Linked DNA regions of Marinobacterium aestuarii. The protein of the gene in region 1 interacts with the protein of each later gene in a pairwise test. Links are inferred from orthologs where the notes say so. Each region holds a gene or a part of one and is shown on either strand. Other genes may lie near its edges. The genes, in order: ung and A8C75_RS11665.

Evidence for each region.
Region 2: the proteins of ung (region 1) and A8C75_RS11665 interact in binary tests that used the Escherichia coli proteins (3 or more experiments, as listed by UniProt). The link is inferred for Marinobacterium aestuarii from one-to-one orthologs.

Annotation. Positions count from the first base shown.
Region 1 is NZ_CP015839.1:4,093,663-4,103,905, reverse strand. Bases 1-2,844 are described here. They hold ung (uracil-DNA glycosylase), read left to right. Parts: upstream 1-989; coding sequence 990-1,700; downstream 1,701-2,844. Other genes in these bases: A8C75_RS17880 (TRAP transporter large permease), read right to left, coding at 2,687-2,844; A8C75_RS17885 (GntR family transcriptional regulator), read left to right, coding at 1,860-2,573; A8C75_RS17895 (hypothetical protein), read left to right, coding at 493-954; lysS (lysine--tRNA ligase), read left to right, coding at 1-464. Also shown: more of A8C75_RS17880, read right to left, coding at 2,845-3,976; A8C75_RS17875 (TRAP transporter small permease), read right to left, coding at 3,973-4,473; A8C75_RS17870 (TRAP transporter substrate-binding protein), read right to left, coding at 4,587-5,609; A8C75_RS17865 (TRAP transporter large permease), read right to left, coding at 6,039-7,343; A8C75_RS17860 (TRAP transporter small permease subunit), read right to left, coding at 7,343-7,852; A8C75_RS17855 (TRAP transporter substrate-binding protein), read right to left, coding at 7,849-8,844; A8C75_RS17850 (aspartate/glutamate racemase family protein), read left to right, coding at 9,955-10,243. UniProt on the Escherichia coli protein: Excises uracil residues from the DNA which can arise as a result of misincorporation of dUMP residues by DNA polymerase or due to deamination of cytosine.
Region 2 is NZ_CP015839.1:2,638,649-2,648,940, forward strand. The notes cover bases 3,489-6,381. They hold A8C75_RS11665 (type I restriction-modification system subunit M), read left to right. Parts: upstream 3,489-4,110; coding sequence 4,111-5,652; downstream 5,653-6,381. Other genes in these bases: A8C75_RS11655 (DEAD/DEAH box helicase family protein), read left to right, coding at 3,489-3,770; A8C75_RS11660 (hypothetical protein), read left to right, coding at 3,802-4,095; A8C75_RS11670 (restriction endonuclease subunit S), read left to right, coding at 5,652-6,381. Also shown: A8C75_RS11650 (sigma-54 interaction domain-containing protein), read left to right, coding at 1-253; more of A8C75_RS11655, read left to right, coding at 318-3,488; more of A8C75_RS11670, read left to right, coding at 6,382-6,836; A8C75_RS11675 (hypothetical protein), read left to right, coding at 6,910-7,242; A8C75_RS11680 (MotA/TolQ/ExbB proton channel family protein), read left to right, coding at 7,254-9,548; A8C75_RS11685 (OmpA family protein), read left to right, coding at 9,548-10,201; A8C75_RS11690 (EH signature domain-containing protein), read left to right, coding at 10,204-10,292. UniProt on the Escherichia coli protein: The subtype gamma methyltransferase (M) subunit of a type I restriction enzyme. The M and S subunits together form a methyltransferase (MTase) that methylates A-2 on the top and A-3 on the bottom strand of the sequence 5'-AACN(6)GTGC-3'.

The DNA.
Region 1 (10,243 bases):
CGCAGCGTCTGGACATCAACGTCAAGGACAGCTGGGGCCTTGGCAAGGTACAGATCGAGATCTTCGAGAAGACCGTCGAGCACCGTCTGGATCAGCCGACCTTTATCACCGAGTACCCGACCGAAGTCAGCCCGCTGGCGCGTCGCAACGATGACAATCCCTTCGTCACCGATCGCTTCGAATTCTTTGTCGGCGGTCGCGAACTGGCCAACGGCTTCTCCGAGTTGAACGACGCCGAAGATCAGGCAGAACGTTTCCGCGCCCAGGTCGCGGAAAAGGATGCCGGCGACGACGAAGCCATGCACTACGATGCCGATTACATCAACGCGCTGGAATACGGCCTGCCGCCGACGGCGGGCGAGGGTATAGGTATTGACCGTCTGGTCATGCTGTTCACCGATTCGCCGTCTATCCGCGACGTTATCCTTTTCCCGGCCATGCGCCCGGTAAAACCGCAGGCATAAGCTTCGGTTTAGGCTGAGCGCGCCGACCATGGGAGTCACGGATAAGGCCAAGGGCAGCCTGCTGTTCCCGTCGCCCTCACGCAGGGTGCCGGGCAAGCGCTATCTCAACATAGCGCTGCGCAGCCTGCATCTGGTGGGGATCGCCGGGCTTGCCGGCCATTTCCTTTACCAGCTGCCCACGGCGCAATGGCTTGGCTTTCTGTGGCTGGGCCTTGGCGCAGGTCTGGCCATGGTGCTGATCGAACTCTACTGCGACGGTATCTGGCTGTTGCAGCTGCGCGGCCAGGCCATTCTGCTGAAGGTATTTCTGCTGGGGCTGGTCATACCCTGGCCGGTACTGATGGCGCCGGTGTTCGTGCTGGCCATTCTGATCTCGGGCTTTTTCGCCCATGCTCCCGGCCATCTGCGTTACTACTCGCTCTATCACGGCCGGGTGGTCAAGGCGCTGCGTGATGCCAGTGGAGCTATCAAGGACAGCGGACAACTCTGATGACCCTGCAATGGCTTTCCCTCGACAAAAAGCAGATGCAACTGTCGTTGCCGCCGGACTGGCAGGCACTGCTGGGGCCCGAGCTTGAGCAGCCTTACATGCTGCAACTGCAGCGTTTTCTGCAGGCCGAGCAGCAGGCGGGCAAACAGATTTATCCGGCCCCGGAGCACTGGCTGCATGCACTGCAGAGCACGGCGCTGGAGGATGTGAAGGTGGTGATTCTGGGGCAGGACCCCTACCATCAGCCGGGTCAGGCTCATGGCCTGAGCTTCTCGGTGCCCCCCGGCATCAAGGTGCCGCCATCCCTGCGTAACATCTACAAGGAATTGCAGGCGGATCTTGGCATCACGCCGGCACAGCATGGCTGCCTCGAAAGCTGGGCACGCCAGGGGGTGCTGTTGCTCAATGCGGTATTAACGGTGGAACAGAGCCAGGCGGCCTCCCACCAGAAACGGGGCTGGGAACACTTTACCGACAAGGTAATTCACGCCGTTAATGCCCACTGCCATGGCGTGGTGTTCATCCTCTGGGGCAGCTATGCCCAGAAGAAGGGCGCCTTTGTCGATACGCAGCGTCACCTTGTGCTGCACTCCCCCCATCCGTCGCCACTGGCGGCGCACCGGGGCTTCTTCGGCTGCCGCCACTTCAGCCAGGCCAATGCGTTTCTCAAGGCCCGGGGGCGCACGCCCATCAACTGGCAGTTGCCAGAGCTCGATACGGACTCAGATCCAGCTGAACACAGGTAGCAACGAAAGCTGTGCAATAATGTCCGCAGAGATTGTGCTACGGCAGGGGTCTCAGGCATTGTTAAACATGGTGTGCCACTGCTATCTCGCACTATTGTTACCGCTGTCGTGCAATGACTGCCGATGGCCTATTCGCATCAAGACATCTGATATACAAACATGACCAAAACCAGCATTCGTAAAAGTGACAGCAAGCCCGGCGCAGACGACGTATACGATCGTATCTGGTCTGCCATCATGGAGCGCAAGCTGCAGCCGGGTACTCGCCTCAAGGAAGAGGACCTGTGTGAGGTTTTCCAGACCAGCCGTGGCGGTATCCGCAAGGTGCTGTTGCGCCTGGCACACCATAATCTGGTGAACCTGGTGCCCAACAGTGGCGCCTATGTCGCCAAGGTCACGGTAAAGGAAGCGCGGGAGGTTTTTCAGGCCCGGCGTCTGATTGAAACCGAGCTGGTGCGCGAGCTTGCGCTGAATTTCTGCGCCGACAAGCAGCGCGCCCTGACCGAGCATGTGGAGCTGGAAGAACAGGCCCACCACGAGGGTGACCTCAATCGCCGCATCCGCCTGTCCGGTGAATTCCACCTCAAGATTGGCGAGCTGGCCGACAAGCCGGTACTGACCCAGTTTCTGCGCGAAATCATTTCCAGAACCTCACTGATCATCGCCCAGTACCAGCGCGCCAGTGCCCGCCATTCCGAGCAGACCGCCACGCACCCGTGCTGCGAGCACAGTGGCCTGATCGAGGCATTTGAACAGCACGACGCCGCCCGGGCCGTGGCGTTGATGATCGAACACCTCAATCACCTGGAAGAACAGCTCGACCTGACTTCAGGCAGCCACAGCGCCATCGACCTGCAAAGCATTTTCAGCTGAGGCTTATGCCGTGACGCTGCCACTTTGAGCAGTGGCTGCCTTTGTCTTTGAGCATGAAAAAAGAGCCTGCCAGCGGCAGGCTCTTTGTTTTGGAGCAGAATGCGCAGCGGTATTTATAGCAGAGTGTTGGGCAGCCAGAGCGCGATTGCGGGGAACAGCGTCAAGACGCCAACGGCAAACAGCAGAATCAACCAGTAGGGTAAGGATGCCTTCGCCGCCTGGGCGACATTGACTTCATTCTTGGTGATCGAGCTGAGTACAAAGAGGTTGAGGCCGACGGGGGGCGTGATCATCCCGACCTCCATCAGCAGGGTAACCACTATGCCAAACCAGACGGGGTCGAAGCCGAGGCTTGTGATCATCGGGAAGGTGATCGGCAATGTCATGAGCAGCAGCGAGATACCGTCGAAGAAACAGCCCAGCAGCAGGTAGACCAGTACAACCATCACAAGCACGCCGTAGCGGTTGAAACCCAGGTCGCTAATCATCTCGACCGCGGCGCGTGGCAATCCCAGCAGGCTGACAGCCTGAGCCAGAATAACGGTTCCGACCAGAATGAGTGCGATGGCGCTGAACATGAAAGATGCGCGCGTGAAGGCTTGCCATAGTTTTGTCGGTGTCAGATCGCCCCAGCTAAATCCGATCACAATGGCGGCGGTAACACCCAGAGCTGCGGCCTCTGTGGGTGTTGCGATACCCATGTAAATGGTGCCCAGCACGAAGAAAATAAGAATGGGCAGTGGCCATACCTGCATCAGGCCGAGGCCGACCTCTTTCCAGCTGAAGGGTTCATTCACGGGCGGTGCCACGGGGGTACCGAAGCGCGACCGGACATAGATCCAGGCTGAAAAGCCAAAGGCGATCAGGGCACCGGGAATGAGCCCCGCCATAAATAGCTTGCCAATGGATACGTTCTGAGTGGCGCCGTAGATAAGCAGGGCCAGGCTCGGCGGGATCAGCAACCCCAGAGTACCACCGGCTGCCAAAGTGCCTACCACCATGCTTGGGGAGTAACCGCGCTGGCGCAGTTCGGGGTAGCTTACCGAGCCGATGGCGGCTGCGGTTGAAGTGCTGGAGCCACTGACCGCGCCAAAGAGCGTACAGACGGCAATGTTTGTATGCAGTAATTGTCCGGGAATACGGCGAAACAGGGGGGTCAAACCGTTGTAGACGCGGGTGGAAACACCGCTGGCCAGCAGGATATCACCCAGAATGATAAACAGTGGCACTGCGCTCAGGGTGAACTCCGTCAGCAAATTCCAGGCGGAATTGATGGCCAGGGCGGAAGCTCCGTTGGCTTGAAAATGCAGCAGGATAAAGCCGGTCAGCCCCAGAGCGGCCCCCAGCAGAGCGCCTGTGCTTAGCAATACCGCAAGACTGGTACCCAGAATAAGCCAGCTCATGATGTGGTTTCTCCCGCAGTGTCACCGTCATTGGGGCCAAGCTGCTTTCTTATTTCAACCGCGATACACAGAATCATTGAGATGGGCATCAGGGCCATCCAGGGCCAAAGCAGAATGCCACTGACATCGGTACGGGAACTGATCAGTCTGGAAAACTCCATGAAATTCCATGCCTGGTAACTGAAGGTTATTGCAAACGCAATAAAGATTGCCCCGGCAAACAGGCTGCATAGTTTTCTCATGCCAAATGGCATTCTCTCGGTCAGAAGGTCCAGGCTGATATGGCCAGATTTATTCAGTACATGGGGGAAGGTGGTAAAAGCCATCGCCAGGAAAAGCAAGCCTGCCAGTTCGTCAGAAAAAGAAATAGGCTGGCCTGCAAGGTAGCGCAACAGGGTGCTAATAAAAATTATTAACGTCATAAATATACCGGATAACACACCGGCGTAGAAAAATGACTTTGCTATAAAGTCGATACTTTTAAATAATTTGTCCACTCTAGGTTTTCCTTGTGTGGATTATTAATTTCATCTGGAAACTTTAACTATTAACCTTCCGGGTTTTTGCCTATAAAAAAGCCCCCGGGAAGTATCCCGGGGGCTGAAGTTGGCTATTTAGTGAGTGAAGACACCGTTTTATAGTAGCCGAGGCCTTCTTCGCCGGATTGTTCGGCCATTTCGTGCCAGGCCTTGCCGGATGCTTCGACGAAGGTTTTTACGTCTTCAGCGCTGAACGCCGGCAGTACAGTGATGCCCAGTTCGGTGCGCTCTTGCCGTGCTTTGGTTTCCCGCTCATCATCAACGGCCAGCTTCTCGGTTTCGTTCCACACCTGGTTACCCGCCTCAGTCAGTGCAGCCTGCTGTTGTTCAGTAAGTGAACTCCAGGTCTTATTGCTGATGCCGAACATCCAGGGAGACGCCGCCCAGGGGTGGAGATAGGCTTCGTATTTCGTGACTTCCTGCAGGGAAACGGTCTTTGCGACTGTCGAGAGGTAGTAGGCGCAATCGACTACACCCGTCTGGAGGGCGAGGTACATATCATTTTGCGGTATGACCTGCGCGGATATATCCAGATTTTTAAAGGTGTCCACAAGGTGTCCAGACCATACCCGGACCTTTTTGTCCTTGAGTCCTTCCAGGCTATTTACCGGCTCCTTGCAGTGCAGCCCGACATCGAACACAGGTGCGACAACGCCACCGACGGTTTTGATATCCCACTTGGCATAGGCATCCTGATAGATGTTACGCAGGGTCGGCAGCACTTCAAGATGCTGGCTGCTTTGGGTGATGGCTCCCTGTGCATAAACGGATGCAAGCGCCGGTGCGTCGCGTTTGTAGTACTCGCCGTACATCAGGGCTGCATCAACCAGGCCCGCCTGGAGAATGCGCAGCATATCGGCTTCCTTGAGCCCCAGTGAGCCTGCGTGGTAAACATCGACATTCAGGCTGCCCCCCGACTTTTCCTTGACCAGTTCAGCGAAGTGCTCAATATGCGCAGCTTCAGGCCGGGATTGGGCCAGGCCACTGTGGAATTTTAAGGTTCTTGTTTCGTCTGCCGTTGCACTGGAAATAAACCCCAGGCTGCTGGCTGTAATCAGTGCGGATATAGCTGTTTTTTTCAATAGACCAGTCATCATTACCTCTGCGTATTGGCGGATTAGATAGTTATTATATTGGCTCAGCCTAGCTATCGAAGGTCTATTCCTGGTCCTGTGGTAGCTAGAGTCCTGCGATGATTGATGGACAATAATATTATTTTATCGATGTTCAAATCGTGTTGACGTCGATTTTGCGTGGGTCATGGTTGCTGGTCTCGGAATAGGCGGACCAATAAAAATTTGTGACGGCTTAAATATAACATTGAAGCCTTAGTATCATGTACTTTAGTCAAACTAAACCTGTCTGGTTGCGACCTCTATCTGCTAATGCGCGACATCGACGGAATAGTTTTTTGAACTGTTAACCCAGTGGGAAAATAGGTTAATAGTACTGGGGCATTCTTAGAGTGAATGGATGTAGGAAATGCAAGCAGGAGCAATGCACTGGCATTGCTCCTGCTTGGTTTAACCCGTCAGCTGTTGTGGCAGCCACAGGACAATATCCGGGAAAATGCTCACCATCAATGCCGCTATGCACATGAGTCCAAAGAATGGAATCGCGGCGTAGGCAATGCGACCAATCCGCTCGCCGGTTAATCCCTGCAGGACGAAAAGGTTAAATCCTACCGGTGGTGTTATTTGTCCGAGCTCCACCATTATTACCAGGAAAATGCCAAACCACAGAGGGTCAAACCCGCCCTGAATAACGATGGGCAATGTGATTGGCAGGCTCATGACCGTGATCGATATCCCATCAAGGAACAGGCCCAGCACAATGTAGAACAGCGCCAGTGCCAGCAGCAGCATGGCGGGCGACAGCTCCAGGCTGGCAATATAGGTTGCCAGCTCCCGCGGCAGGTGCAGATACCCCATTGCGGTTGATAGCAGGGCTGCCGCCACCAAAATACTGCACACCATGGTGGCACTGAGAACGGTGCCAGTCAGGGCTTCGCGAAACATGTCCCAGCTAAGTTGCCGTTCGACACCCAGCAGGATAATTGTCACGGCCACCCCTACTGCAGCAGCCTCAGACGGTGTTGCGACGCCGCTGTAGATGGATCCCATCACCAGTGCAATGAGCAAGAGTACCGGGGCAAGCAACCCCAGGCTTTGCAAAAAGGTCGTGGCTACGTCCTGGCTGCGCGGCGCCTTGTGAGGCTGTCGCAGAGTCACTGCGACTATATAGCCGGAGTAAAGCAGTGCGATCAAGATGCCAGGGATGACACCTGCCATAAAGAGCTGGCTGATAGACACCTCGGCCTGCACGCCATAAACGATCATTACGATAGAGGGCGGAATCAGCAGACCCAGGCTGCCTGCGCCTGCCAGCGAGCCAATGGACAGATTGCGGTCATAGCCGCGTCGGGCCAGCTCTGTTGTCGTAATCTTGCCAATGGTGGCGGTGGTGGCGGCGCTTGAGCCACTGACCGCCGCAAACAGGGCGCAACCGACAACGTTGGTGTGCAAAATGCCACCGGGAATCCGGTTCGTCCAGGGCTCCAAACCCCGGAACAGTCGTTCGGAAATATTGGAGCGGAAGATGAGTTCGCCCATAAATATAAACAGGGGAATGGCGGAGAGCTCCCAGGAGCTTCCCGCCCGGAATAGAATGCGGCTCAGAATAAGTCCTGCACGGTCCGAGCTGAAGTCTCCGAGCCAGACAAGCGAGCCCAGAGCGACGATTGCGAGACCGGCAAACACCCAGGTTCCAAGACCCAGCACGAGCAGAATCAGGCTTATGACCCCGACGGCAACAAATACTGTATCCATCAGCTCACTCTCGTATTGGGGGGTATGGCACGCTCGGACATCAGGCGTAATGCGCGGGACAGCAGTGTTAAGCACAGCAGCAGCATACCAACCAGTACCATGCCCTCCGGAATCCACAGCGGGGTTTCAGCCAGGGTTTCACTTAGGGTTCCGCGTTGGTAACTGCGCCACACACTCTGTCCCCAGAACCAGGCAAGCCAGGCGAAGGCGGCCAGAGCCGCCAGTGTTGATATCAGATCCGGCAGCCAGTGCCAGCGGGCCGGCAACCGATCCAGCAGCACATTGACACGTACCAGAGAGCCGCGTTCCAGCGCATAGCCCAGCCCCAGGAATGTCATGCTCGCCACGGCATAGCCAATGAACTCGTCCAGCACAAAGGTCGAGGTGCCGAACAGGCGCATAACGATTTCAAGCAGAATATGCCCGGTTATGTAAACAATCAGCAGCATCGCCAGCAGCCCTGCCAGCCGGTTGGCTGGGCTAATGCAGCGACAGATCAGTCGAATCATTGAGCGCTGCCGTTCTTCTCGAACTGGGACAGGATCGTTTGGCCGCGCTCACCCGCAGCCTCTAGCCACTGGCTGATTGCTGGTTTTGCGGCGCTTTTGAGCGATGCCGAAAACTCGGGGGACACCGGGTTCTGGATAGTGACGCCATGCTCATTCAGGTCCTGGTAGTTTTCGGCTACGCGGGAACGTACTTCCAGCCAGTTATGCTCATCGGTACGTTTGGCAGCCTCCAGGATGGCCTGCTGCTGCGCCTGATCGAGACCGTCAAACTCATCCTTGTTCATGTGCACCATATTGAGCGGGACTGCATACTGAATAGCGCTGTAGTGATCCAGGTGTTCCCAAAAGCTGCCATTGGCACCGGCTTCTGCTGAAGTGAGTACAGCTTCGATACCGCCTGTCGAGAGCTGCGGTACTACATCGGCCCACGAAAGCTTGACCGGTGATGCCCCGGCTTCACGCAGTGTGATGGTGCCATTTTTGTCATAGGTGCGAATCTTGAGTTGCTCCAGATCCGATGCTGAGGCGACCTGTTTTTTGGCCCAGATACCGCTGGCGGGCCAGGGGGATGCGTAAAGCAGAACCTGATTGTTATCGGCAAATACCTGCTCGTAATAGGGGCGCGCTATTTTGTAGAGTGCCTCAGCTTCATCTTCGTTTTCCGCCAGAAAGGGAAGCGAGGACAGCAGGAAAATGGGGTCTATACCGCTCAGCGTACCGGCCAGGGTATCTGCAATCTGAATGGCGTTGTCGGATACCGCATAAAAGTGATCGGCAGACTTGAAGCCCAGTGCTCCACCGGTGTGTAGCGTAATATCGACCTGGTCCTGCGTCAGTGTTTTGACCTGTTCAATAAAGTAAAGGTCGCCCTCCGCATGTATGGACGTGGTGTTGTATTCGTTGGAAAAGTCCATGCGGGTTTGGGCCTGTGCACTCAGGGACAGCAGACTTGTAACGGTTAAGAACGCGGCGGCAATAGGCTTTAAATTCATGATTTCCATCTTATTTTATTATGTAGATCAAACAGTATCCTCTCCCGACGAAGCCCCGTACTGTCTAGCTGCGACTTGAAAGTGCTGTGCAGCGACCCATTCAATGTCTCTAAAGGCTGCAAGATAAAATCCGTGCTGCTGTTCATGGCTGGTTTTATTGTTAACGAAAATTGGGATTTCCTGCGTATATCTTCCATCGTCAAGGCGGCTATACAGCCACTGCCAAGCAGCATCTACGAATGCTGCCTTTGATGGCTAGCCTTTGGTTTCTGCTTGATTTCGCTGAATTTGTATCAACCTGACGGTTTTTTGTCCGACTTTATGGGCTTTTCCTCCTTCTGCGAACTGTCCTGCCTGATCTCGGCTGTATGCGGTTCACTCAATTGAATGTCATGTATACATTAATGTGAACATTAATGTTTTATCGCTGCTCGATATATGTTCTATTGGCAGCGTTAGTCATCACGCTTTCAATCGCGTTGGGGCAGAACGGTCGGGGATGATGGCTCAAGTTCGCTACGTCGGTGCTGGATGGTCTGGGTGCGGTGCTGGCGCTACGGCTGGGTCATTGGGGCGCTGCTGGGTGGCGCTATTCACTGGCTGCTGATGCGCGGCGCCGCTGTTCCGGCCGCACAGCGGGCCTGATTCAAGACCGCATATATTGCAAATAACAAGTTCGCACCTCCTCGGCCCGCAGTAATGCGGGCCTTTTTTTATGTACAGGAAGTGCGGTACGCCGCGGGCGCATGGATGCGCGAGAGCGGCGATGTACAGGAAGTACGGTTCCTGAAAATTGCTCCTGCGTTTTCAGGATTTCCGCCATCCCTGGCGGTCCCCTGAAAAGTGCTCCTGCGTTTTCAGGATTTCCGCCATCCCTGGCGGTCATGCCGCGGGTGTGGCTGGGTCGGTTGGGCGCAGCACGGCAATGGGCAGAGTAATGAACTCATCGGGTGATGGACTTAGTTGCGCCGCATCCCGGGTGTGGCAGGAAATTTCGTTGGGTACTGGCAAAAAATGCATAGCCTTAGCTCTATAACTCATAACTAAAAATATTGAATTATGAATTATATGGTGGCAGTATCATGAAAAACACCCGCTAAAGGGGCGCCTATGAAAATCCTTTTGCTCAACCCCAATACCTCGGAAGTTCTCACCACTCAGCTTACTGAAGTGGCAACACGCTATGCCGCAGTGGGGACCGAGATCGTACCTGCCACCGGAGCCTTCGGTGTGCCCTATATCGCCAACCGGGCTGAAGCGGTGATTGGCGCCAGCGCTGCGCTGGAGATTCTGGCGCAGCAACATGATCAGGTGGACGGTGCCATTCTGGCGGCCTTCGGAGACCCTGGGCTGGGGGCGGCGCGGGAGCTGTTCGATATCCCCATCGTTGGTCTGGCGG
Region 2 (10,292 bases), 1.5 Mb from region 1 along the record:
GATGCTGGATGCGATCCATCTGGAAAAGGCACTGATCAGGCGTCCCGACGGCGATGACACAGGTGCGCTGCGGGTCGATGTGTCCGGTGGTATCGATATTAATAAAATCATAGAAAAAACAAAAAGATACTGCATTGAAGAGGCCTTTAGAGTGACTGCCGGTCAGAAGGGAAAAGCGGCTAAACTACTGGGGCTCAGTAATCATCAGACGCTGACAAACTGGATGAAGCAACTGGGGATGGAAGAACAATAAAGCGCGCCTGATACAAATCTGGCACGATATCTGTAACACAGGACGTTATCACAGGCAGAGCGACATGAAGTCCATGAATTTTGAACACCTAAGACCTCACTGGCCGGAGCTGGCAAATCTTGGCGGATTCGCCGAGACCTATGCCCATCTGGATCCGCAAAGCGCGCTAGTCAAGCTGCGCTGCTTTGTGGAGATGCTGGTCGGAGCCATCTATCGCGATCTCAAATTGCCTGTCGAGCCCAATGCCACTTTCATGGATCGGCTGAATAACGGCAGTTTTACCTCTGTCGTTCCCCGTGTGATTCTCGATAAGCTGCATGCTGTACGTATTAACGGCAACAAGGCCGCGCATGAAGGCAATGTTTCTGCTGATTCGGCCGTATGGTTGGTACAGGAGGCATACCATCTTGGCTGCTGGCTATACGTGACGCAGGCCGATGGCAGCCCGGAATCCTGTCCGGACTTTCAGGTGCCACAAATGCCTGGTGTGTCCAGCAGCAAAGGGGAGTTCAAGAAAAAGGCCAAAGCGTTGCAGGAGCAGCTTGCAGCGCAGTCTGCACAGCTTAAACAGGCGCTTGCAGAGCTGGAGACCGCCAAACAGGCTGAGCGTGAGGCCCAGCAGCAAGCAGCCCGCCTGAAAAACGAATTTGACAAGGTGAAAGCCCAAGCCTTTATCGCGGCAAGCAGCAAGGCTACCAGTACTTTGGTGCTTAACGAGGCCGAGACACGCCGTCGCCTGATTGACAGCGAGTTGCGCGACGCCGGTTGGGATCTGAGCCTCGACGGTGCCAGCACCGAGCAAGTCACGCTTGAGCACGAGGTGGATGGTCAGCCGACTCAAACGGGCATTGGTTACTGCGATTATGTACTGTGGGATGATAACGGCAAGCCACTGGCCGTAGTGGAAGCAAAGCGCGCCCGCGAGAATGCCGAGAAAGGCCGTCAGCAAGGCAAGCTCTACGCCGATGCCCTTGAAAAGAAGCACGGTCAGCGCCCGGTAATCTTCTATACCAATGGTTACGACGTCTGGATCTGGGACGATGTGCTCGACACCGTGCCCCGCAAGCTCTATGGCTATTACAGCAAAGACAGCCTCCAGTACCTGATCAGCCAGCGCAAACAGCGAAAGAACCTCAATAGCACGCCTATCGACACCACCATCGCCGGCCGTTTGTACCAGATGGAGTCGATCACCCGTGTCAGCGAACGCTTCAGCGAAGGCCATCGCAAGGCGCTGGTGGTGCAGGCCACCGGCACCGGCAAGACCCGTGTATCCATTGCGCTCACCAAGCGGTTGCTGGATGCCGGCTGGGCGAAGCGGGTGCTGTTCCTGTGCGACCGAAAGGAGCTGCGCAAGCAGGCCAAAAACGCTTACAGCGAATTCGTCAAAGAGCCACTCTATGTGGTGGGACGAAGCAAGAAGCAGGATCAGCATAATGCCCGCATCTACATTGCCACCTATCCAGGCATGCTGCGCATTTACGAGCAGTTCGATGTCGGCTTCTTCGATCTGATCATCGCAGACGAATCTCATCGCTCGGTCTATAACGTCTACGGTGACCTGTTTAAATACTTCGATGCCCGCCAGATGGGGCTCACGGCCACGCCGGTGGAAATGGTAAGCCGCTCCACTTGTCGGCTGTTTGGCTGTGATTACAAGCTTCCTACCGCCAGTTATCCGCTGGAGCAGGCGGTGGCCGATGGCAACCTGGTGCCGTTTCGTGTCGTCACCCACACTACCCAATTCCTGCGTGAAGGGATCAAGGGTCATGCACTAAGTGACGAGCAGGTCGCTGAACTGGAAGACCAAGGTCTAGACCCTAATGACCTTGATTTTAACGCCCCCGATATCGACAAGGCGGTGTTCAACAAGGACACCAACCGCGCCATCCTGCGCAATCTGATGGAGCGCGGCCTGCGTGATGCAGACGGTCAGCTACCCGGCAAGACCATTGTCTTCGCTCGCAACATTCAGCACGCCGAACTGCTGGCCTCGCTTTTTGGCGAGATGTATCCCCAGCACGGTGGCAATTTCTGCCGTGTGATCCACTCCAAGTATGAGCGTGCTGAAGAGCTGATCGACGATTTCAAGGGCGCCGGAGAAAAGCCCGCCGACGAGATTACCATCGCCATTTCGGTGGATATGCTCGACACCGGCATCGATGTGCCCTCAGTGGTCAATTTGGTATTCGCCCGGCCGATCAAATCCAAGGTCAAGTTCTGGCAGATGGTGGGGCGGGGCACCCGTCTGTGTGAAAACCTGTACGGTCCTGGCCAGGACAAGACCCATTTTTTGATCTTCGATCACTGGGGCAACTTCGATTACTTCGAAATGGACCCGCCTGACGACGAAGCTCGCCCGAGTAAATCCCTGAGTGAAAAGCTGTTCGATAGCCGCCTTGATCTGGCCGAAACGGCGCTCAGGAAAGCGGAGATGGAGCTGTTCCAGCAGACCATTGCGCTGATTCAGGAAGACATCAACGCCCTGGACGACCGCTGCATCGCTGTGCGCGATAAATGGCAGCTCAAGGCACAGCTCGGTGATGTCAAAACGTTGCAGCAGTTCGCCCCCGATACCCGACAGCTCTTGCGTGCCGAGATGTCGCCGCTGATGCAGTGGCGCGATATCAAGGGACAGTCCGAGGCCCTGCGCTGGGACCAGCAGCTCACCGAACTACAGCTGATCCGCCTGACCAATCCATCTCAGCTGGATGTGGTTAGACAGCCGGTGCTCGACAAGGTGAGTCAGCTTTCCATGCACCTCAATCCGGTGCGTGCCCAGGCAGAAACGATCAGGACCATCCAGCAGGATGCCTTCTGGCAGGCCGTCACGTTCGAGCAGCTGGAGAAGAAGCGTCTCGCCCTGCGCGGTGTTATCCACCTGCGTGATAAAAAATTAGTAGATCCGCCAACAGCGCCGCTGCCGGTTATCGATATCAAGGAAGACGAGGGTCTGTACCAAACCGGTGATCGGCCAACCCGAATTATTAATGTCGATTACCAGATTTTCCGCCAGCAGGTGGAAGCCACACTCACACCTCTGTTCGAAACCGACCCGGTGCTGGTCAAGATCCGCCAGGGCAAGCCGGTTAGCGAGGCCGAGGTGGCACAGCTGAATGCCCTGGTGCACATCCAGAATCCCGATCTGGATCTGGGTACCCTGAAGGAGTTTTTCCCAGAGTCCAGTGCCACCCTGGATCAGATTCTGCGGACCATCGTCGGGCTGGATGCGATTGCTATAGAAGCGGCCTTTACCGATTTTGTGCAGGCACACCACATCAGTCTGTCGAGCCGCCAGCAGCGCTTTATCGGCCTGCTCAAGAACCATCTGTGCAAGTACGGCTCCATCAACGTGGCCGATCTGTACGAGCAGCCGTTCATTGCCGAGCATCACGAAGGCCTCGATGGTATCTTCCCCGAGCAGCGCCAGGCCAACGCACTGGTGGCGCTGGTCAAGCGCTTCGGAGTCCATCTGGGAGCCCGTAAGACCCGCACAGAACACGGCATTAGCAACTGATTTTCAACACAATTCAGGGGAGTACCCGTTCATGAGTGATACGCTTTGCCGCAGGCTGCAACTCAACCATATTGAGGGGGATATCCTGTATCCCTGTCGTATGAAAAACCAGGATACAGGCCTGGTAGCCTTTAGGCTTTCAAAGGGCGGCAACACCAAGCGAGACAGCATTGAAGTCACCGACGAACAGGAGATGATCCGCAAGGTGACAACCCAGGGTTACAAGGTGCGGGCCCGCACCATCGAGCCTGTCAGCCAGGGCGGTCGTACAGGACTCTATACCCTGGGCGAGCAAGCTATTCGAGACTGGACACTGAATGATTAACGGATATACGAAGCAATGATTACCGGCGCACTGAAAAGCAAGATCGACAAGCTGTGGGAAGAGTTCTGGACCGGCGGTATCGCCAACCCACTGACGGTGATCGAGCAGATTACCTTTCTGATGTACGCACGCCTGCTGGACATGAACGAGCGGCGTGACGAAAAGCGCGCTGAGCGTACCGGCAAGTCATTCAGCAAGCGTTTTACCCAGTATGAGCAGGACATCCGCTGGGAGAGCTTTCGCCATCTGCCCGCCGACCAGATGTACAAGGTCGTCAAGGATGAGGTGTTCCCGCACTTCAAGGATCTGGCCGGGGAGGGCTCGCTGTTCGCCGAATTCATGAAAGACGCCCAGCTGATGATCCAGAAGCCCAATCTGCTGGTCAAGGCGGTGAACATGGTCAGCGACCTGCCGCTCGACAGCGCTGATGTCAAAGGCGACCTGTACGAGTATCTGCTGTCCAAGCTGACGACCGCCGGCATCAACGGTCAGTTCCGCACCCCGCGCCATATCATCCGCGCAATCGTGGAAATGCTTGAGCCCGAAGCCCACTACCGCATCGCCGATCCCGCCTGCGGTACCGCGGGTTTTCTGGCCGCCAGCTACGAGTACCTGCTGGAAAAATACAGCTCTCCCGAGGGGGTGATTACCGAAACGGTAATCAACGACAAGGGCGAGCAGGTCGAACAGAAAATATACACCGGCGATCTGCTGCATGAACACCGCCGCCATGTGGACACCGACATGTTCCACGGTTTCGATTTCGACGCCACCATGCTGCGCATAGCCGCCATGAACCTGGTGATGCACGGCGTTGCCGAGCCCGATGTGCATTACCAGGATACCCTCAGTCAGCGCTTTTCCGAGCGCTTCCCTCAGGCGGCGAAGGAGGGTTTCGATCTTATTCTCGCCAACCCGCCGTTCAAGGGCAGCCTGGATGAGGAAGATGTAGACCCGGCGCTGCTGCGGGTAGTGAAAACCAAGAAGACCGAGCTGCTGTTCGTGGCCCTGATCCTGCGCATGCTCAAGATCGGTGGCCGCAGCGCTACTATCGTGCCCGACGGCGTGCTGTTCGGTTCCTCCAAGGCGCACCAGCAACTGCGCAAACACCTGATTGAAGACAATCAGCTTGAAGCGGTGATCAGCCTGCCCAGCGGCGCATTCAAGCCCTACGCCGGCGTCTCCACCGCCATCCTGATCTTCACCAAAGGTGGCGAAACCGACCATGTCTGGTTCTACGATGTGCAGGCCGATGGCTTTTCGCTGGATGACAAACGCCAGAAAATAGACGCCAACGATCTGCCGGATCTGATCAGCCAGTTCAAGTCCAGGGGCATGACACCGGCCGACAGCGCGCAGAACGACCGCAGCGCCCAGCGCTTCTGGGTCAGCAAGGCCGAGATTGAAGCCAGCAAGTACGACCTGTCGCTGAACCGCTACCGCGAGCAGGTGCATGTGACTGAGGAGTACGATGCGCCCAAGGTTATCCTGGCACGGCTGAAGGCTCTGGAGGCCGAGATTCAGCAGGACCTGGAAGAGCTGGAGGGGATGCTGTAATGGTTGCTTTAAGCGAATTGGTTGATATTCGTGGTGGAGGTACGCCTAGCAAAGCTGTACCTGAATATTGGAATGGAAATATACCTTGGGCATCAGTTAAAGACTTTAAATCTTCAGAGTTGAGAGTCACAGCGGATTATATTTCTGAGCTAGGGGTTAAAAACTCAGCAACAAGTTTGATTCCGGCCAATAGTATTATTGTCCCTACGCGCATGGCTCTGGGCAAAGTTGCTATGACAGCCGTTGATATGGCAATTAACCAAGATTTAAAGGCTTTGCTAATTAAAGATGAAGTGGTACTTGATAAGCGCTATCTTTTACGGTTTCTAGAATCTAAATCTCGGTTTATAGAAAAGCAAGGTAAAGGGGCTACGGTAAAGGGTATAACCTTGGATGTTCTGCGCAGTTTGAATGTCCCTCTCCCGCCCCTGGCCGAGCAACAGCGTATCGCCGCCATTCTGGACAAGGCTGACGCCCTGCGCCGCAAGCGCCAGCAAGCCATCGACCTCGCCGACCAGCTCCTCCGCAGCGTATTTCTGGAGATGTTCGGCGATCCGGCCTCCAATCCGAAGGGGTGGTCAATAATGTCGGCTGGTGCGTGCCTTCGTGAAGGATTTATACTCGAGGTTCAAGACGGAAATCATGGCAATGATCATCCTAAAGTTGCGGACTTTTCTCAGTTAGGTATACCTTTTGTTACCGCAAATGTCGTTCGCGATGGAAAGATTCTATTCGATAAATGTTATTACCTCAGCGATGCGTGGCGAAACAAGCTCCGGGTTGGCTTTGCACTGCCAGGAGACGTATTGTTAACCCACAAAGGCACGTTGGGTTTAACCGCAGTGCTGGATGAAACACACTCTGTGTACATATTTAGCCCCCAAACTACTTATTACCGGATCAACGAGTCTCATATACTTCCAGATTATCTAAAGGGTTATTTCGATACGGAGTATTTCCAGCGTTTGTTAGCGAAGGAAGGAAAGCAGTCTACACGGGCGTACATCGGAATAACGAGACAGAAAGAGTTACCGATCATTGTTCCTCCAATGGAGGAGCAGAGGAGGTATGTAGATTTGGTGGAGATATACAAGAAAAAACTCGATAACTACCGGAGTCATGAGATGGCTTGCGGGGCGCTGTTTGCTTCTTTGTCTCAGCAAGCCTTCCGAGGTGATTTGTGAAGTGCCCACTGCCTGCGAACCTTCCTTACCGGAAACCGCGTCCACACCGCTTGGCTCTGGGAGACCAATTACGATGAAGGATGACGTGGCACTGGTGTATCAGATCACCTCAATCAATCGAGCTTGGAAGCGCGCCCGGGAGCAGTGGGGGGAAGACTCTGCAATCGCGCTGATGCTGCGCGAGCGCAAGTCATCGCTTCAGGCAAGGTTGGTTCGGGACAGCCCTGACGCCGTATATCTGCGGTCGGATACGGATAACACGGATGGTGAGCCGCTCTACAGTGTTCGGCTGAAATCGCAAGTCCAGTTGCCGAACGGTGTTACTCGAAGCGATGCCGAGCATATGCCCGTGCGCCTGGCACAAGAACTGTTCTCACCGGCCGAGCTGGCCGGAATAGTAAAATAAGGATGTTATAGATGAATGTACCTGGGCTTCCGGCAATCGATATCACACTTTTGTTCTACATCGCGATTGCTTCGGTTCTGCTGTTTTTTATGCATGCGGAGCTTAGGCTCTCATCGCGCTATCGGCGATCGTTGGTTGCATGGAAGGAACTTAAAACGTTGCTCGGCAGCGGGCAAAGTGACATCGATTTGAAGGCACTTTCCGGCATGCTGACGAACCTTATCCACCAGTTTTTCGTGCCTGTCGAGCGCTCAGGCGCCTCGGACGACACTCAGCCATCCGTCGAGCTGGCGAAGGTCAATACGCACTACCTGGTGACGGTGCCCGCCGCAACGCTCGTTCCGTACCAGCCGACCTCACCTTACCGGTTTGTGCCGGCGTTGCTGACCACTATCGGGGTTCTGGGAACCTTCCTTGGCATATCGTTGGGTCTGGCGGATTTTCAATCCACAGGCGGTGGCTCTGAGGCGTTGATGAAATCGGCGACCAGCCTCCTAGATGGGATGAAAACCGCCTTTTATACGTCGCTGGCCGGCCTGGCGGCATCCATTGTTTTTATGGCCTGGCATGCGAGCTTGAGCAAAGCGCGGGAGAAGCGGCATCGCGCGCTGTCCGGCGCGTTTCAGGAGCTCTGTCTTTCAGTGTCACCGGTTACCCTGTTGCACAAACTGGACCCGTCAAATCAGCAGGAACTGATCGCGAAGCAGCTGGCGGCGGCCGATGCCACTACTGCATCGAATGAACAGCTGGTCAAGGTTGTGAGTGAGATGGGAGATGTGTTTAAAAAGTTCGACTCAGATACAATTTCCGCGTCGGTATCCAAGGCCGTTAGTCAAAGTGTCGAACACTCTATTGCGCCGCATTTGGCATCGATCAGCGAGAGTATCAAGGACCTGCGCGAAATAAAGGAACAGAGCGCCAGGGAGGTGGTGGAGCTGCTGGTGGGTACCCTGCGCAGCGAGGTGGTCGAACCCTTCGCCCAGCAGTCCGCTGAATTCGTGCAAACAACCGGCCGTATGGCCGCTGTCATCGAGCATTCAAACCAGCAGCTGGCTCAGGCTGTAGGAGATGTTGGTGCCGTGTTCGAGAAGTTCAATTCCGATACGATCTCAGAGTCGGTATCCAAGGCGGTTACTCAGAGTGTTGAACGTTCCATCGCGCCTCATCTGGCGTCGATTGGCGAGAGTATCAAGGACCTGCGTGAAATAAAGGAACAGAGCGCCAGGGAGGTGGTGGAGTTGCTGGTGGGTACCCTGCGCAGCGAGGTGGTCGAGCCCTTCGCCCAGCAGTCCGGTGAATTCGTGCAAACGGCAGGGCGTATGGCCGACGTCGTGGAGCGTTCCACAACCTCCGTGGAGCGCTTGTCGGGTGAAATGAGCAAGGTGATGGAGGGGCTGGACGCGACAACCCGGTCGCTGAACCAGTTCCAGCAAGATACGTTGACCAAGCTATCGCAGTTCGCCGAATCGTTGAGCACTATCCTCGCCCAGTTCAAGGACGACACAGAGGGGGCGCTAAGCCGCGTGGCCGAAGAGATACAGCGTGCATTGAATCAGTCAATCGAAGGAATGGACGCACAGCGCAGTGCATTTGAGCAAAGTGCCCAACGCGCCTCGCAGGCCTTCGCTGAGCAGAATGAAAGTCTGAAAAACATCGGCCTTGAGTCCAGTGCGCTGATGCGTGACGCCAAACAAAATCTGCTGGATGGCTTGAGCAATATCGATGACAAGGTCAAGGCCATGTCGTCCGTGGCGCAGCAGGAGCTGGAGCGCTTCCGGCTGGAATACCAAGCGAACCTGACGGAGTTTTTTGACTTGCAGGCAAACCTGCTGGAGAAAACCCTGGGTGAGCAGCGTGCAGGGCTGGCGAGTGTAGTGGAAGACTTCCGCGCCGCCTTTGTCGAGGAAAACACGCTACGCAAGCAGCAATATCTCGCAATCGATCAGCAGTACAGCCAACTCAAGGATGGCGTCACGCTGGTGCAGGAGCTGGTCGAGGCAATCGGAATGAACAAGGCCGGTGCTTTCAGTCAGCTGGAAGATGCATCCAATGCTATTAGTGCACAGGTCGGCAAGCTGCGATATTCCTACGAGGAGGCCGCGGCCCGCTTCAATAAAATGACCGAGCAGATGCCGGAAGCCATGACCGGTTACTTCGAACGAGCCAATAGCAGCCATACACGCTTCTTCGATAATTTCGACGAAGCCGCGGCCCAGGTTCACGGAAAACTCGCAGACGCCGCCAACCTGCTCGTGACAGCCATGCAGCAGATTGAAATGCAGCTTATCGACGAGAAGGTGAGCTGATGGAACGGCACGAGTGGAGTTATCCAGAGACCGATATCGATGAAACGGGCGCCTGGTTGTCGATTGGCGACCTGATGTCAGGGCTGCTGATGATCTTTGCGCTGCTGCTGATTCTGGCGTTGTTGCAGCTGACAGAGGCGGCCGAAAAGGCCAAGAGCGGTCGAATCGTAATTATTCAATCGTTGCAGAAAACTTTGTCCGAGAAAGGCATCAATGCCGAGGTCGACCCGCAGACAGGCGATATCAGTATCCTCGACTCCGTCCTGTTCGATATCGACAGCGCCGCGCTCAAGCCGGCCGGTCATGACTTCCTTGAACTGTTCGTGCCGGCGTATAGCAACGCAATTTTTTCAAGTGACGACGTTGCTAACGAAATCCAGCACGTGGTGATCGAAGGCCATACGAGTTCGACCGGTAGCTGGGATTACAACATGAACCTCAGCCTTAACCGCGCGAACAGTGTTTCCGAGGCCGTTTCCCGACTGTCCTTTATGGGCAAAGGCAGGTTTCGCGCCCGCATGCTAGTTGCGGGAAGAGGCGAGGCGGATGCTGATCAGTCGGTAGATCGGCCCGGCGATCGAAAGGTGATCTTCCGTTTCCAGTTCAAGAGCGATCGCTTTTTGCACTGGTTTATGGAACAGCGGGGGCTTTGAGCATGGACGTTCTGAGCCTGGGCATTGAGTTCAAGGCGCCTGCTGTAAAGCAGCCCAGGAAAATGTTGAGGCTGGCAAAGGATGTTGTGTT